DNA from 2 places in the Paenibacillus sp. UMB7766-LJ446 genome. Region 1 is predicted to be linked to the other one. Evidence: riboswitches for the same ligand, from Rfam matches in the RefSeq annotation. Region 1 holds a riboswitch; the other holds the start of a gene.
What was found. Region 1 has a riboswitch for FMN ahead of QP794_RS08200 (DMT family transporter). Riboswitches for the same ligand answer to the same signal wherever they lie in the genome.
Positions count from the first base shown of each region.

Region 2: another riboswitch for FMN. It lies ahead of ribD (bifunctional diaminohydroxyphosphoribosylaminopyrimidine deaminase/5-amino-6-(5-phosphoribosylamino)uracil reductase RibD); the one in region 1 lies ahead of QP794_RS08200 (DMT family transporter).

Region 1 covers NZ_JASOYM010000002.1:768,098-774,116, forward strand. Annotated here, with positions in the region: gene QP794_RS08185 (amidohydrolase family protein) at 1-267, opposite strand, end outside; gene QP794_RS08190 (CGNR zinc finger domain-containing protein) at 494-1,054, opposite strand; gene QP794_RS08195 (DinB family protein) at 1,191-1,688, shown strand; FMN riboswitch at 1,771-1,923, shown strand; gene QP794_RS08200 (DMT family transporter) at 2,068-3,048, shown strand; gene QP794_RS08205 (amidase) at 3,187-4,692, shown strand; gene QP794_RS08210 (DUF1989 domain-containing protein) at 4,827-5,444, shown strand; gene QP794_RS08215 (LysE family transporter) at 5,572-6,019, shown strand, end outside.
Region 2 covers NZ_JASOYM010000008.1:264,756-270,774, forward strand. Annotated here, with positions in the region: gene lysA (diaminopimelate decarboxylase) at 1-654, shown strand, start outside; gene QP794_RS20650 (peptidylprolyl isomerase) at 877-1,308, shown strand; FMN riboswitch at 1,457-1,620, shown strand; gene ribD (bifunctional diaminohydroxyphosphoribosylaminopyrimidine deaminase/5-amino-6-(5-phosphoribosylamino)uracil reductase RibD) at 1,978-3,081, shown strand; gene ribE (riboflavin synthase) at 3,122-3,790, shown strand; gene QP794_RS20665 (bifunctional 3,4-dihydroxy-2-butanone-4-phosphate synthase/GTP cyclohydrolase II) at 3,852-5,090, shown strand; gene ribH (6,7-dimethyl-8-ribityllumazine synthase) at 5,181-5,648, shown strand; gene QP794_RS20675 (segregation and condensation protein A) at 5,751-6,019, shown strand, end outside.

The DNA of each region.
Region 1 (6,019 bases):
GTAGAGGTTTTGCAGATAGACCGGCAATGACCAGTTGGTTCCCGCTGTTTTTACGAGCGACTCCCACATATGCCGGTGTGTATCAACAAGTCCGGGAAGTATGATCATCTCCGATGCATCTATCACTTCCGCTTCCATACAACTCAGATCGGGCTGGATGGCAGTAATAAGAGAATCCTCAATTAGAACATCTGCCCTTTTATACTGACCTACCGACGAATCCATAGACAATACACAACCGTTTTTCAGTAGATAACTTGTCCCCACAAGACACATCTCCAATCATTGTTTTTTGTTGGATATACGCTTGAATCCCGGATGTTGATCTCTGACTGACTGAATGACTAACTGAATAATCCACTAAATTATTTTAAGTACATATATATTATATAGCAGTAAATGGAAACATGCAATTTTGAATTTAAAGAACTCCCTTCGAATAATTCCCTGTCTTCCGCAAAGTTCAGCAAATGACACACTCTGTACATACGCCTTACTCTTTCTGCTGATCCACCTTCCGTTTTGCCCGAAATCTTCTAACTTTCATCAGGTTACCGCACATCTTGTCATCACAATATCTCTGGGTCCGACTACGCGTATCATCATAAAAAAACCATCGGCAGTCCGAATTATCACAGATCCGAATCCTTCCTGCATCCCCTTCAACCACTGTGACGGCAAAATCAGCTGCGACCTCCGCCATAACCTGCTGCCAATGAAATTTTACGGGAACCAGCAAAAGTTTTAGTCCCTCGTCTCCAGAGTACAGCCTTCTGGTAACCTGACCTTCTCCCATCATGGCGTTAAGCCATTCCCGATCCTTGTCCGATAATGGGTTTCCGGCAGCTAAACGAGTTGCAAGAGCCTGCAATTCGCCTCTGAAGCTTCTCAAAGCCCTCTCTTCTTCGGAAGAAGCAGGTATAGGCGCGTTCAGTTGCCATTGTTTAATGAATGCTTCCTGCCATTCGATTTTGCCAAGCCTGTCCTCCGAACGATCTCCGCCACGCCAGTCATGATAATCACTGTTCACAAAATCAGTCCATAGTCTATCCATAGTACCTCCGCTAAAATGTAACCATTTAAAATTAAAAAGATAGTTACATTCATTCAAGTTTGGGTTATATTAATTGTAACCACTTTTAAGCGCTTTAGCTAGTTACCATGAATTCATCTTAGGGAGGAAAAAATCAATGACTACCTCAGCAACAGAACTATTGCTCATTCAGAAAGATGACACCTGGGACCAATGTAATTGGATTGTGCCTTTATCCAAGGCGCTCGATGGACTGACTGCCGAACTGGCAGCCTGGGTTCCATCAACCGGTGGATTAAGCATCTGGCAGTTGGTTAACCATATGTATTATTACAATTTTCGTTTGTTGAGTCGCATTCAGGGCACACCTCCCTCCGGTACACCTGCCGAAAACAATGAATCTACCTTCGGAGACTCCGGAGACCCTTCCGACACCGCTGGCTGGAGTACGCTTATGCAAAATACAACACAATTAGCCGAGCAGCTTCGTGATCAGCTCGCTTCATTAGAGGATTCAGACCTCGAAGCCCCTTACATGGATACGAATGAAAAATGGTCACATGAACTTGCCCGCTGGATACTTCACGATGCCTATCATGCAGGTCAGATTGTATTACTACGCAGACAACAAGGAAGCTGGAATATCATATTCTAAAAAAACACTTGAACTGCTAGCGCTTACAGGAATAAGATGAACTTATTAATGTTACAACTTGTTCAACACACTTATAATTGAATAGGATCTTCGGGGTAGGGTGCAATTCCCAACCGGCGGTGATGTTCTTCGGAACCAGCCCGCGACTCGCTGTTTGACTCAACTTAGGTCATTCAGCGACTGACTTGGTGTGACTCCAAGGCCGACGGTACAGTCCGGATGAGAGAAGATCAACACATTGGCATGCCTTTACGGATAGGCTTCTTTCCGTATGACATGTCAATGATTGAGCCCCCGTTTATTTGGTGTATACCAAAACGGGGGCTTTTGTCGATTTTGCCAACTGAAGATTCCGTGTTCTGACGAAGGAGTCCTGAATATGGAAAAGACCCAACCTGCATCAACCGTTTACCGTAAGGAACGAAGCAATACCGGATTTTGGCTCGTCGTACTCGGCGCCGCCCTGTGGGGTGTAGATCCACTGTTTCGTATTATTTTGCTCAAAACGATGACCTCCACTCAGATTGTGCTGGTGGAACATATTATTGTCAGCCTTGTGGCGATTCCCGTCCTGTGGAAGTTCCGTGCTGATCTGAAAAACCTGCGCGCACGTCACTGGATTGCCGTAATCTTTATCTCCTGGGGAGGATCGGCACTCGCTACGGTATTATTTACTCTTGCGCTTACACATAACGATCCCAATACCGTCTTGTTATTGCAAAAGATGCAGCCGTTATTTGCGATTGTTCTGGCTAAGTTACTCTTAAAAGAAACATTGCCACGCCGCTTCGGTGGACTATTTGTCATAGCACTTGCAGGAACGTACCTGCTTACGTTCGGATTTACCCTTCCTCTTGGGAACTGGGACAACTGGGTTCATGCTGGCAGTCTGTTATCGCTGGGAGCCGCTGCATTGTGGGGCGGTTCAACCGTTATGGGGCGGCTTATGCTGGGGCAAACCCGTTATGAAACGGTCACCTCCCTGCGCTTTGTCGTCGCCTTGCCACTGCTGATCTTTATGACGTGGAACGAAGGTGCTGCCTGGACATTCCCTTCCGGTACAGGTGAGCAGGCGGCTGTGGCACTCAATATTCTAGGCCAGGCATTGCTGCCGGGGTTACTGAGTCTTCTGTTATATTACAAAGGCCTCTCTTCTACCAAAGCTTCTGTTGCCACGCTTGCGGAACTGAGCTTCCCGATGGCTGGTGTGCTGGTAAACTGGATTGCATTCCGTACGCTAATTACATGGGAGCAGCTGGTTGGATTCATCCTCATCTGGATTGCCTTGTTCGCTATCTCCAAACAACAGGAACGCTCAGCGAGTCCGGCTGACGCAGCACCCAAGATTCGTACGAATTGATTGAACTTCTTACAATATAATTAGTCAAGGCACTGCACATCCATTGAGATGTACGGTGCCTTTTGTCTTTTCACTATTCCGGTGGTACGATGACATATGGAATAGTAGATCAAGTCAATTTAGAGAGGAACGATCATCATGTCTCCATCTTCATCATTTTCGTATACATCCTACGATGCCATAGGTTTGGCTGAATTGGTTCGCGCCCGTGAGATATCTCCGGTCGAATTGCTGGAAGCGGCGTATGCCCGCTTGGAAGAAGTGAATCCGCAGCTTAACGCGGTTATTCGTACATATGAAACACGTGCACGTCAGGAAGCGGGGATGGTTCGCCCGGGAGAACAGCCCTTTGCGGGCGTGCCCTTGCTCTTAAAAGATATATCCCAATCCATGGAGGGTGAAATTCTCACCTCGGGTTCACGTCTTCTCCGTGAGCATCGTGCACAACGGAATTCCAACTTCGTTTCCCGCCTGCGTGATGCAGGATTCATTATCATTGGTCATACCAACACGCCGGAATTCGGTTTGAAAAATATTACCGAGCCCCGTCTTCACGGCTCAAGTCGTAATCCATGGAATACCAATCACTCGCCAGGTGGTTCAAGTGGAGGTGCTGCTGCCGCAGTAGCCTCGGGTATTGTACCGCTTGCGGGAGCCAGTGATGGCGGCGGTTCAATCCGAATCCCTGCTTCATTCAGCGGATTGTTCGGACTCAAGCCTACACGTGGACGTACACCCGTAGGGCCGGGGGTCGGTCGTCAGTGGCAGGGTGCATCGATTGATTTTGCCCTATCCCGCTCTGTTCGCGACAGCGCTGCTTTGCTGGATACACTGCAAGTCATTCAACCCGAGGCGGCATTTCATGCTCCCCTCTTTCCGGGAAGCTATCTGGCTGATATGAACTATCCTCATCAACGCAAACTGAAAGTCGCTTACACGACAGCTTCACCTGTAGGTACACCTGTGAGTGATGAAGCCAAAGAAGCGGTATATAAGACGGTTCGCTGGCTGGAAGAACAAGGTCACGAAGTTGAAGAAAAACTGAGTCCGGTGAATGGTGTCAAACTGATGGAGAACTATTACATGATGAACAGCGGCGAAATGGCAGCGATGATTTCTTCCATGGAACGTTCAATGGGCAGAGTATTAACATCGGATGATATGGAGATCGAGTCCTGGGTTCTGGCTGAAGCCGGCAAAAAAGTATCCGCTGCCGAATTCGTGCATAGTCTGGCGGAGTGGGATGTTGCCGCAGCCCAAATGTCCACCTTGTTTGAACGGTATGATTTTTATGTCACACCCGTCAATGCTTTTCCAGCACCCAAGATCGGAGAATTGACGCCTCATGATGAACAGATTCAGTATCTGATGCGTATTAGCGATTTGGACAAGAGCCAGCAGCAGCAGTTGATTTACGAGATGTTTGAACCAAGTCTCACGTACACCCCTTTCACACAGCTCGCAAATTTGACGGGTCAACCAGCCATGAGTGTTCCAGTGCATCTGACTCCTGAAGGGCTGCCCATGGGTGTACAAATTATGGCAACAAAAGGCCGTGAAGATTGGTTACTTCATCTGGCTGGCCAGCTGGAGTCATCCGAACTTTGGGTCGGAATGAAAGGTAATCCAATGTTTCCAGTATAAAATTTAGTTTTTACATTTTTGCACCAAATTCAAGATACTCATACCCTTTAGAATCATCGGCTACATCACTCATAAAGCGCATGAAATGAACGTCATTTCCGCATACTGAGTTTAAAACATCGGAGGAAATACGGATGAATTCTAAGGGGTTCTATAAGCAGTCCATTCATATTCCTGCCAAAACAGGCTATGCTCTTAGAGTAAAAAAAGGGTCACGGATTCGTATAACCGATTTGGAGGGACAGCAGGTGGTTGATTTTGTTGCTTATGATGCGCAAAATATCAATAATCGGCTTGATCCCGGCGTAACACTCGATGTGCTACGCACATACAGGATTAAACCGGGTCAATGTCTGTATTCTAACCGGTATGAACCTCTCATTTCCATTGTTCAAGAAACTGTAGGTATTCATGATTTTTTCAACTCGGCCTGTCGTCCGGAAATGTATGAGGTCTTATATGATAAAAAAGATCATCCCAGTTGTTATCACAATTTGAATACGGCCCTGGAACCGTTCGGCATCGTCCCCCCGGATCAACATTATCCTTTCAACCTGTTTATGAATTCTGTTGTAGACGGTGAGGGAAAGATTGATGTTATTGCCCCCGAATCCAGTGCCGGAGATTATGTTGAGATGGAAGCCTTAATGGATCTGATCATCGGGTTGTCTGCTTGTCCATGCGAAGAGAGTGTGTGCAACGGTTACCATTGCACCCCTGTTCAATTAGATGTGGAATCTCCGAGCGTTTAATGCAATAACATTATAATGTACGGACAGCTTGTTCTAATTCGCTCCAAACGGGAATACGATGACTTGTACCCATTGTGTATAACTTACCGGTACAATTCGTCGAACCCGTTAAGGAGTGAAAGCGTATATGTCTGTACTGTTTAGTTATATTATTCTGGGAATCTCACTATCAGCTCCGATTGGTCCGATTAATGCGGCTCAACTGGATCGCGGGGCCCACCATGGATTCATGCATGCCTGGATTTTGGGTCTCGGAGCCATGTTTGCCGATTTGGTGTACATGCTCCTGATTTATTTTGGAGTTGCCCATTTTCTGGACACGCCGTTCATGCGCTCTTTTCTTTGGTCTTTTGGCAGCTTTATTCTGGTGTATACCGGTGTGGAAACACTGTCCAAGATAAAAGACGGCATTCAGACCTCTTCTACAGCAGAAGCGAAAGTTGGAAAATCCTTTGTCTCTGGCTTCCTGATGGCCTTATCCAACCCGCTGAATATTTTATTCTGGCTCGGAATTTACGGCTCTATTCTTGCTACAACCGTGAAGCATACTGACACCGCTCATCTGCTACTATACA
Region 2 (6,019 bases), on a different contig from region 1:
GAGTTTGCAGCAGATGTGTATGAGCGCCTTAACGTTGCTTTCAAAGTGGTTAACCTGGGCGGTGGCTTCGGTATCCGTTATATCGATGGAGATACGCCACTTGAAGTTTCACAGTACGTGAAAGCCATCACGGATGCAGTGAAAAATCATTTTGCCCAAATCGGCTATGCTGTGCCTGAGATCTGGGTTGAACCAGGCCGCAGTATCGTGGGTGAAGCTGGAACAACGCTTTACACCGTTGGAACGAGCAAAGATATTCCGGGGGTTCGTAAATACGTGGCAGTGGATGGTGGGATGACCGATAATCCACGTCCAGCACTGTATGAGTCCAAATATGAAGCTGTATTGGCTAACCGTGCACATGAAGCTGCCCAGGAGACCGTATCTGTTGCAGGTAAATGCTGTGAGAGCGGCGATATGTTGATCTGGGATCTGGACCTGCCTAAAGTGCAAAGCGGAGATTTGCTCGCAGTAGCTTGCACAGGCGCGTATAACTACTCCATGGCCAGCAACTATAACCGGATCCGTCGTCCGGCAGTGGTGTTTGTCAAAGATGGTCAAGGGGATGTTGTCGTACGCCGTGAGACGTATCAGGACATCATTCAGAATGATCTGGTACCTGAGCGCATTGCCAAACAGCCAGTTATCCGTTAATTGAAGTGTAAATAGCGGAGCATTATATGAAGAAGACAAAAAAGGACAATCCTTTTTTGTCTTCTTTTGCGTCTTTAGGCCAGGATTTCGAAAAAATCTTGCTGATTATTTTGCGATCAATCCCATTTCGGTGTACACTAAGAAAAGTGCTATAAAGCTTGGCCCAGGGTCATGCGTTCTGGCACCATTAACGATGGTCAATACGAAAGGAGTCATTTACATATGGCGAAACAAGCGAAAATCAAAATGGCAAACGGCGGAGAAGTTGTAATCGATCTGTTCGATCAAGAAGCTCCAAACACAGTGGCAAACTTTGAGAAACTGGCTAACTCCGGTTTCTACAACGGTCTTGTATTCCACCGTGTTATTCCGGGCTTTGTAGCTCAAGGCGGCTGCCCTAACGGTAGCGGTGCAGGCGGTCCAGGTTACACAATCAACTGTGAAATCAACCCGAACAAACATGAGCGCGGAACATTGGCTATGGCACATGCAGGCCGTAACACAGGCGGAAGCCAGTTCTACATCTGCTACCAACCGCAACCACATTTGGATGGACAACATACTGTATTTGGTAAAGTAACCAAAGGTATGGAGTTCGTAGACGCTTTCGAAGGTCGCGACAAAATGGAAACTGTTGAAGTTGTAGAAGCTTAATCCATAAGATCTTACACAAACCGTTTCGCAATTAGCGAAGCGGTTTTTATTTACACTTAAGCTTATTAAAAGTTAGTATGTGACAAAAAGGAACAAAAAACAATTGATTTTTTGGCGTTAAAGTGCTAACATCCAATTAATAACGCAACGAATCCTTCAGGGCAGGGTGTAATTCCCTACCGGCGGTGATGCAGTATGTGAGGATATCTATCCAGCATTGATGCAAAGTCCGTGACCCGTCTGCCTGTGGCAGATGGCTGATCTGGTGTAATTCCAGAACCGACAGTATAGTCTGGATGGGAGAAGGAGAGGGTGCTGTCCTAATGGGCCGCATTCCGCAGTAGTGTTGCTGTACAGTTTGTGACGAATTCATTTCCTGTGCAGGGAGAAATCCGGTTAATTCCGGCAATCTTCATACATATGCCACATCATAGAAGCTCTTTACCTGTAATTGAAGTTCATTAAGGTATGTGTCTGCTTTCACTTGCCTGAAATGAAGCTTTGGGCGAAGTGTTGTTGGCCTGTATCCATACTACTGCTGGTGACACATGTCTCTCATCATCCCCATCGAACGGTTTGTTCGACGGGGATTTTTTATTGGATATGGAACATGCCTCTCTGTTGGAAGGGAGGTCTATAACTGAGATTTTAACCGTGGGGTGAACGGACTTGGAAATGATTAATGATGAATTTTATATGGCGTTGGCACTGGATATGGCAGAACGGGCACAAGGACAGACCGGAATCAATCCGGTAGTAGGTTGTGTCGTTGTAAAAGAAGGACGTATCGTGGGCCTCGGAAGTCATCTCAAACGGGGGACGGGCCATGCAGAGGTTCATGCATTGAACATGGCGGGCAATGATGCAGAAGGCAGTACAGTGTACGTTACACTCGAACCTTGTAGTCATTACGGCAAGACTCCACCATGCAGCGAACGCCTTATTCATGAAAAAGTGAAACGTGTCGTCGTATGCTGCGAAGATCCGAATCCGCAAGTATCCGGCAGAGGCATCAGCATGCTGCGTCAACAAGGGATTGAAGTCGAAGTTGGTGTACTGCGTGAGCGCGGCAGACGCATGAATGAGAAATTCATTAAATACATTACAACAGGTCTCCCCTTTGTGACTTTAAAGACTGCCTCTACACTGGATGGCAAAATTGCAACTCGTAGCGGGGACAGCAAATGGATCTCCAACGAGTCGGCTCGGGAGATCGTGCATGCCCTTCGTCATCGACATCAGGGCATTATGGTTGGTGTAGAAACCGTGATTGCAGACAATCCGGAGCTCACGACAAGATTGCAAGTGGAAGGCATCAGCCCGGTGCGAATCGTAGTAGATTCCAAGCTGCGTCTGCCTGTAGGCTCTAAAATGGTCAAGGATGGACTTGTACCGACATGGGTGCTTACAACGGATGAGGCAAGTCCTGAAGCGGCTGAGCGACTGGAAGCCTACGGTGTGGAAATTATCCGCTGTGGTCCTGGACCACGTGTAGATCTACTAAATGCACTCAGCAAGCTCGGTGAGCGTGAGATCGGATCGATTCTGCTTGAAGGCGGGGGCACATTGAATGGGGCCATGCTGGAAGCGCGATTGGTAGACCGACTGCTTATGTTCATTGCTCCGAAAATTGTCGGAGGATACGATACGCCAGGCAGTTTCCGCTTCGAGGGAGTTGAGCGCATGAGCCAGGCGATTCAATTACATCAGCTGGAAATTGAGCAAGTTGGAGATAATATTAGCATTGGCGGAATTCCGGTTTGGCCTGAATAAATGAGCTTGTTATAACGAAATAAATAAAGGAGGCGGCAGCATGTTTACCGGTTTGGTGGAAGAAGTCGGTCAGATCCGGCGCATTGGTCGGAAAGGCGAAGCGATGGTCCTGAATATCGGAGCTTCCGCCATCATGAACGACTTGAAGATTGGTGATAGCGTAGCTGTAAACGGGGTATGCTTAACTGCGACAACCCTGGAGGGTGATGGTTTTACTGCCGATGTGATGCCTGAAACATATCGACATACCAATCTCAGTCAATTGCAATCCGGCAGCAAAGTCAATTTGGAGCGAGCCATGCTCTCAGGTGGTCGTTTTGGCGGGCATATCGTTCAGGGCCATGTCGATGGTACCGGAGTCATTGGCAGCATTACTCGTGACCAGAATGCGATTGTTTTCGAGATCAAACCTGATGATACGCAGTTGTTTAAATATTTAATACCCAAGGGGTCTGTAACCCTGGATGGAATCAGTCTAACGGTTGTGCAAACTTCACAGACTGCATTCACAGTATCCATTATTCCACATACGATTGGTGAGACCGTATTAAATGTCAAAAAGACAGGCGATACCATCAATATCGAGTGTGATATTCTGGGTAAATATGTGGATCATCTGCTCCACTATGGTAAGGGACATCAGGAGAACGGTGCAGGTAAGCCGCGAAGTATCAGTGAGGATTTTCTCGCTAATCACGGATTTGCTTAATTCATCCGTTCAATACAAATACAAATACAAATATATTGAAATGGAAACTGGAGGGGGACCTATGTCAGAGCAGTCCATTCTGAATTCTATAGAGGAAGCTATCTACGATCTCATGCGGGGAAAACCCGTCATCGTGGTGGATGATGAAGATCGGGAGAATGAAGGCGACTTTATCGCTTTGGCCGAAAAGGCTACACCTGAAGTGATCAATTTCATGATTACAGAAGGCAGAGGTCTGGTGTGTGTTCCCATTACGCAGCAACGTGCTGACGAACTCAACCTGAAACCCATGGTTCAGCAAAATACAGATTTTCATGGGACAGCTTTCACCGTCTCTGTAGACCATAAAGACACCACAACGGGCATCTCGGCTCATGAACGCTCCATTACCGTGAAAGGTCTGATTGATCCCGAAGCGAAAAGTGGAGATTTCCGCAAGCCGGGCCACATGTTCCCACTCATCGCTAAAGATGGCGGTGTACTGCGGCGCGCCGGACATACTGAAGCGGCTGTAGATCTCGCCATTATGTGTGGTTCCTATCCGGCTGGTGTAATTTGTGAAGTGATCAAGGAAGATGGCACGATGGCCAGACTTCCGGATCTGCAGGAGATCGCTCGCAAACATGATCTGAAGTTGATCAGCATTCAGGACATGATTCGTTATCGGAATGAAAAGGAACAGCTGGTTCAACGCGAAGTGGCTGTGCGCATGCCAACGGACTTCGGTGAATTCCAGGCGGTTGCTTATACAAATGCGGTGGACAACAAAGAGCATATCGCTTTGGTTAAAGGCGAAATTGACGGTTCCAAGCCTGTTCTGGTCCGAGTACACTCCGAATGTCTCACAGGAGATGTGTTCCATTCTCATCGCTGTGACTGTGGTCCACAATTCGATGCAGCATTGAAACAGATTCATGACGAAGGCAACGGCGTTCTGCTTTATATGAGACAGGAAGGCCGTGGTATTGGACTGATCAACAAGCTCAAAGCCTACAAGCTGCAAGAGGAAGGTCTGGACACGGTGGATGCCAATCTGAAGCTTGGATTTGCCGCCGATCTTCGTGATTATGGCATTGGAGCCCAAATTCTCAAGGATCTTGGCGTTCGTCAAATTAGGTTGTTAACCAACAATCCACGGAAAATTAAAGGACTCGAAGGTTACGGGCTTGAAGTGGTGGAACGAGTTTCGATTCAGATGGAAGAGAACGAGGATAATACGGTCTACTTGCACACGAAGCAGGCGAAGCTTGGTCATATGTTGAAGTTCGACGATATCGAGCAGAATGAAGAAAAAAACTGAGCAGCTTTTCTGATGGTAAAAAAGAGTTGAAATTTTTTGCCCGAAGATCAGCAGTGTACATCATAAAAAATAATTAGGGAGATGACTTGAATGCCACACTTTTTTGAAGGACATTTGGTATCGGAAGGATTAAAATATGGAGTAGTCGTAGGACGTTTTAACGAGTTCATTACTAGCAAATTGCTTAGCGGAGCGCTGGATGCATTCAAACGTCACGGTGTTCAAGATGATGAAGTGGATGTAGCCTGGGTTCCGGGTGCCTTTGAAATCCCGTTGATTGCACAAAAAATGGCCGAAAGTGGCAAATACGATGCTGTCATTACGTTGGGAACGGTGATCCGCGGTTCAACGACACATTATGATTATGTGTGCAATGAGATGGCTAAGGGTGTAGCCGCAATTAACCTGAAAACAGGCGTGCCAACCATCTTCGGCTTGGTTACGACGGAGAATATCGAACAGGCCATCGAGCGTGCCGGAACAAAGGCAGGAAACAAAGGCTGGGATGCAGCTACTGCCGCAATTGAAATGGCGAACTTGACGAAACAGCTAAAATAGTGCTTATTTAATATAGTGCCCTGCTCTGCGCAGACGAAAACGGGAGACCGGATTCGGCGGCTTAGCGGGGGTTTTTATTTTTCTGGCGGGAGGATTCGTCTAGTGACGGTAGTTACATACAAACTGGAGACTTTTGAAGGGCCTTTGGATCTGCTGCTTCATCTGATCGATAAGGCAGAGATTCATATCCAGGATATTCCCATCAGCGATATTACCGATCAATATATGGCGTATCTGCATTCGATGCAGGAGCTGGAGCTGGATATTACGAGTGAATTTCTGGTAATGGCGGCGACTCTTCTGTCGATCAAGAGCAAACTATTACTGCCCAAACCACCGGTAATCGAGGACTTTGAGGATTATGCATATAT